Linked DNA regions of Psychrobacter arcticus 273-4. The protein of the gene in region 1 interacts with the protein of each later gene in a pairwise test. Links are inferred from orthologs where the notes say so. Each region holds a gene or a part of one and is shown on either strand. Other genes may lie near its edges.

Region 1 (2,880 bases):
TTAGGTATTGAAAGGAACTAAACACCATAATGAGGTGATTTCCGCATTGCGCGCTGCAAATAGTGGGTCAGTATCATCTTGGCTTCGACCGTGTTTAGGTTGAGTATCCAGACGGTATTTTACCTCTAAACCGGCATTTGCAAACCAGCTCAATAATTCATCACGGCTGCGCAACTGCAAATGTTCCGCTAAATCCGACAGAATTAACCAGACCTCTCCATGCTCAGCTAAATGCTGTTTTGCGCTTTGCAAAAACCCGCGCAACATCGTGCTATTGGCATCATAGACGGCGAATTCTAAGGGTGAGGTTGGCTTGGCGGGTAACCAAGGTGGATTACAGACCAGCAGATTAGCCAGTGGCGCATCAGTCGGATACAAGTCCGCTTGCTGTAATTGCACAGCAGGTAGTTCTAAACGCGCAAGGTTTTCACTAGCGCAGGCTAATGCACGCGGATTTAAGTCCGTCGCAATCACTTGCTTCACACCGCGCTGCGCTAGAATAATAGCTAGCAAACCGGTTCCGGTGCCAATATCAAAGGCGACATCATAAACGGCTGGCAACGGTGCATCGAGTAACAGCTGCACATATTCATGACGGGTTGGCGCAAAGACCCCATAATGCGGGAAAATTGATAGACCTAAATTTTCAATCGCCACGCCTTTTACGCGCCACCCCGCTGCACCTAACGCACCTTGCAGGTCACGAAACGAGAGTAAGCATGACTCATTCAGCTCGCCAAAAGCAGCCGTACAAGCAGCACTGACATCAGGGGCGCGACGTAACTGGCTGACATAACCGGCATCCAACTCTAATAATAAACGGCTTAATAAGCGCGAACGCTGAGATTGGGTTTGGCGTTGCTGATGAAACAAATTAGGGATCACTTTAGATGTTACCGAAGCCTCATCTGTGGGTTTACCAGACTTAGCGGATTTGTTGGCCGCTTTGTTAATTTTGCGCTGCTCAGAACGTTCATTGGTACGGTCAATGCGTCGAGTGAGGGCTTGCAATAGTTGCCTTGCATTATTAAAGTCACCGCGCCACAGCATCGAGGTGCCAGCACAAGCCAAGCGATAGGCCTCATCGGCTGTTGTTTTGTCGTCGACCACAACAATACGCGCAGGCGGCACATGATTGCTTTGAGACAACCAGCGGGCTTGACGTAAGGTTTCATTTTCGTGCCACTGCACGTACTGTATTTCTGTTGCTAACACGCGACCTACCTTTAAGATGTGAATGATATGTGTTTTATAACGCAAAGATATTTTTGCATTATATAGTTGAAATACTTTAAAGTCGCTACAGTACTACTGGTGTAAATTTTTTGCAGCCTCTGTCTGCGTAGGCACAGCAAGCAAGAAAAATTTGCACCAGTAGTACGTGTTGTATCGATATTACTTTTCACCGACTATCTATTGCGCTAAGCGCTCTTTTTCTTGACTAAATAACGATAGGTTGGCGCATCATTTAGTATTTCTTGACGGACAAGCGTATGACCTAAATGCCGACAGAAATTAGGAATATCACGCGTAGTGGCAGGATCTGTAGCTAATATCTCAATAACATCGCCGCCATCCGCTTTGCGAATTATCTTATGGAGCATCATAACCGGCTCAGGACAAATAAGCCCTTGGGTATCTAAATGATGATTAATATTTGAATCTAATGTTGAAGTCGTCATATTTTATTTTATAAACCTAATAGATAAGTTTGATAGCTGTAAGCTTGTTTATTGCTGATCTTATAAAGTCGTATCTTATGCGTCAGTAGTAGTAATGGTTTCATTGTTTTCAGCACTTTTGTTATTCTCAGGTAAGTCGGCTAGGGCTAAAAAATTAAAGAAACGTTTAAAGCTGACTTTGAATAAAAATGCCACGCCAAGCCATGATGCCAATCCTAACCAAGCGGTATCGGCAAATAATAGCCCGCCGATAAGAATGATGCTTGAGACACCAATGGTCATGATAACCATCGAGGTTTGATTGAGACGATAGCGATAGATAATAAAGGCATTATATAGCGTCAGTGGAATGGTCAGCGCCACCAGAGCATAAGGCAGGTTATAGAATAGTTGATACAGTAGCTGATTATCATGAAAGGCTTTGATACTGGCAATGGTGCCAAAAACCATAAAAGCGATAATAGCGGCATAAATGAGATAGACGGCTATTTGGTTGACACGTTGGGCGCCTTTGATACGCGCAATAGCAAGCGGTGCAAAACCATGTCGCGAGCTATTGTGCAAAGATTGGTCTGAGACAGTGGTCATAGTAATCAGTCATTTATTCGTTTGGATTGAAGGTGTATCAGATATTGATGAGACATTAAAAAGCAATCTAACGCTCAATTAATCTGCTTTGATGGCGTCGATGGCAATACTACTATTAGGATCAGCAAAGTAGGTCGACATTAAAATACAAGCAGAGATGTCATCAATCGGGTCGCGCTCATTTTGAATCCAGCCATTCTCCCATGCTATCTCACGCGCTGCGACGGATGTTAATCGCTCATCGCATAGAGATACGATCACAGGTAGATGCTGTTCCATTATTCTATGTGCTAGACGACGGGCAAATTTATGTGCTCGTTTTGATAGCATGGAGCTGCTACCGTCCATATTTAATGGCAGTCCGACCACCACCTTTGCCACGCCCCACACCTTGATGATACCTAATAGATTATCCCAATCAGGTTGACCATTATTCATCGCTAATATATCAAAGGCACGCGCTGTTTCTGTCAGGCTATTACCGAGTGCCATGCCCATTTTTTTAACCCCATAATCTAAGGCTAAGATAAGATGCGGCTTAATAGCTGGTTCAGCAACGCCAGTATCAGTATCAGTATCATTGCTATCTTTTATAAGAGTGCTGTCTACC
Region 2 (3,029 bases), 1.7 Mb from region 1 along the record:
TTCATCAGGGATATCGACGAACTCTAAAACATAAGCCAAGCCTGAACATCCTGCCGTACGAATGCCCACTCGTATGCCTTCGCCTTTACCGCGATTGTCCAAAAACTCACGCACATGCTGAGCGGCGCGTTCTGTCATTTCAATCATGCCAACTCCCATTGACTATCAATAATAGGGATAAAAATTCAAAATAAATCACGAAATAAATAAAAGGTGACAATTACATAAGCGTCATTGTCACCTCCTTGGCGTTAGCCGCTTTTCAGCCGCTTGCGCTTTCATACAGAGAACAAGTTGCTAAATAATATATATTACACTGCTTATACACTACTTAATATAGCTGGTCATTTTAATTAAGACTAGGCTCAAGCAGGAATATGCTTACCTTTATAGTCGCTAATAGCGGCTTTGATAGCATCTTCTGCAAGGACAGAGCAATGCACTTTTACTGGTGGTAATGCCAATTCTTCAGCAATGTCACTATTCTTAATTTCGCCAGCTTGATCCAAGCTTTTGCCTTTTAGCCACTCAGTAACGAGCGAGCTTGAAGCAATGGCTGAACCACAACCATAAGTTTTAAAACGTGCATCTTCGATAATACCGTTATCATCGACTTGGATTTGTAAACGCATGACATCACCACAGGCTGGTGCGCCGACCATGCCAGTGCCGACGTTTTTGGCATTTTTATCAAGATTGCCAACGTTGCGTGGATTTTCGTAATGATCAATAACTTGGTCACTATAGGCCATGGGGTTTTCTCCTGGTTAGATGATGAGCTGTCATTTAATGACTGTCGTTGTTAATGGGTTACTGGCTCATCGATAATTGGGGTCAAACACTTAATGTATAATTGTTTGATTCATTAGCTATGGCGATATCTTTATATTTAAAGAAAAGAAGTTGTTAATAAAAATATCGCTTGCGCCATTATTGTCTTACATTATAAATTTTAGGGTAAATATCAGTGCTCAGACCATTCTACTGAGTCTAAATCAACACCTTCTTGATACATATCCCAAAGTGGCGATAGCGCACGTAATTTATCAACGGCTTGATGCATTTGGGTGATGACAGTATCAATGTCTTCTTCAGTGGTATAACGACCGAAGCTAAAGCGGATTGAGCTATGCGCCAACTCGTCTGGGCGACCAATAGCACGTAGGACATAAGATGGCTCAAGGGTCGCTGAAGTACAAGCTGAGCCTGAAGATACGGCTAAGTCTTTTAGCGACATCATCAATGATTCGCCTTCAACAAAGTTAAAGCTGATATTTACAATATTAGGTACACTATTTTCTAAATCGCCATTTAGATAAATCTCTTCAATATCTTGTAGACCATCCCACAGTTTTTGGCGTAATTTTGCCGCATGTGCATTGTCTTCTTGATAGCGATTGTTGGCTAACTCAAATGCTGCGCCAAGACCAACGATTTGGTGAGTCGGCAAAGTACCTGAACGCATGCCGCGCTCATGACCACCGCCATGCTGCTCCGCTTTTAGGCGAATACGTGGCTTGCGACTGACGAATAGGGCACCAATACCTTTAGGACCATAGGCTTTATGACCTGAAAAGCTCATCAAGTCAATTTTCATCTCTGCAAGGTTGATAAGTATTTTACCAACAGACTGTGCACCATCAACGTGGAAAATAACACCCGCTTCGCGCGTGATTTCACCAATGGCTGCCACATCAGTAATCGTACCAAGCTCATTATTTACGATCATAAGTGATACCAAGATAGTATCTTCACGTAAAGCAGCTTTGACTTGCTCTGGTAAAATCATACCAGTGCTTGGCTGTGGCTCAAGATAAGTAATCTCAAAACCTTCTTGCTCAAGCTCACGGCAGGTATCTAATACCGCTTTGTGTTCAATCTTACTAGTAATAATATGCTTACCGCGAGACTGATAAAAATGAGCTGCACCTTTAATGGCTAAGTTATCAGATTCTGTCGCGCCAGAGGTAAAGACGATTTCGCGTGGGTCAGCATTGATGACTTCAGCAACTTGCTGACGAGCCGTTTCTACCGCTTCTTCCGCTTGCCAGCCGTAGCCGTGTGAGCGTGATGCTGGGTTACCAAAGATGCCATCTACTGTCAGATATTCGCTCATCTTGGCAGCGACTGACTTAGCAACTGGCGTGGTGGCGGCATAATCTAAATATATAAGGTTGTTATGTTGGCTCATGCTGGGTTTGCCTCGCTGGTCGATAAAGTAATAGTATTAATGTCTTTTATAGAGATATCTTTTGAAGAATTGCTGTGCTGACGGTCTGATACAGACTGCACATGCTCCATGTTTAATAATTGCGCTAATGTGATATTTTTCAAGTACTGCTCCACATGATTTGATAATGCACACCACAAATCATGGGTCAAGCACATTGTACCACCTTGGCAGTCGCCACGTCCTTCACACTGCATGGCATTAACCGATTCATCGACAGCAGAGATAATGCTCATCACATCAATCTGATCAAGCGGCTTTGCCAAATAATAACCGCCAGCTGCACCGCGAATACTGGTCACCAAACCACGCTTACGAAGTTTTGAGAATAACTGTTCAAGATAAGAGATAGAAATGGATTGTCGCTTGGCAATGTCGGATAAAGACACCGCACTGTCTTGTTGGCTAGTCTGCAATGCCAAATCTAGTAAAGCGGTAACGGCATATCTGCCTCGAGTAGTCAAACGCATGTGTTATCTCCAAACTTTTTAAGGATAAGTTTATTTAACAACGATCTTAGTTCTGTTAGATGCTTAAGAAGCAGACAGTCAAATGTAAAGTAGCTATGCTGCTAATGAAAATCTTCTATCGACTAAGTGTGTTTTATCGTTATTAAACAACAGATGGTTTACCCGATGTGTGCAACGATGATGTAATTATACTCAATCCCGAGTAATTTAGTCAAGATTAAAGTGTGGTTGAATGGTTAGTGATATTAATGACGATGATTGATAAAAACAATGGTTGGAAATAAAACGGAAAAAAGCGCTTGATAAACGATATGCCATATCAAACGCTA

What was found.
Region 2: the proteins of tusA (region 1) and PSYC_RS07660 interact in binary tests that used the Escherichia coli proteins (3 or more experiments, as listed by UniProt). The link is inferred for Psychrobacter arcticus 273-4 from one-to-one orthologs.

Annotation. Positions count from the first base shown.
Region 1 is NC_007204.1:60,448-63,327, forward strand. The notes cover bases 53-2,853. They hold tusA (sulfurtransferase TusA), read right to left. Parts: upstream 1,683-2,853; coding sequence 1,422-1,682; downstream 53-1,421. Other genes in these bases: PSYC_RS00275 (methyltransferase), read right to left, coding at 53-1,215; PSYC_RS00285 (hypothetical protein), read right to left, coding at 1,758-2,270; ruvX (Holliday junction resolvase RuvX), read right to left, coding at 2,349-2,853. In the rest of the region: more of PSYC_RS00275, read right to left, coding at 1-52; more of ruvX, read right to left, coding at 2,854-2,880. UniProt on the Escherichia coli protein: Sulfur carrier protein involved in sulfur trafficking in the cell. Part of a sulfur-relay system required for 2-thiolation during synthesis of 2-thiouridine of the modified wobble base 5-methylaminomethyl-2-thiouridine (mnm(5)s(2)U) in tRNA.
Region 2 is NC_007204.1:1,794,462-1,797,490, reverse strand. The notes cover bases 79-3,028. They hold PSYC_RS07660 (IscS subfamily cysteine desulfurase), read right to left. Parts: upstream 2,192-3,028; coding sequence 965-2,191; downstream 79-964. Other genes in these bases: PSYC_RS07655 (Rrf2 family transcriptional regulator), read right to left, coding at 2,188-2,700; iscU (Fe-S cluster assembly scaffold IscU), read right to left, coding at 366-752; iscA (iron-sulfur cluster assembly protein IscA), read right to left, coding at 79-147. In the rest of the region: more of iscA, read right to left, coding at 1-78. UniProt on the Escherichia coli protein: Master enzyme that delivers sulfur to a number of partners involved in Fe-S cluster assembly, tRNA modification or cofactor biosynthesis. Catalyzes the removal of elemental sulfur from cysteine to produce alanine.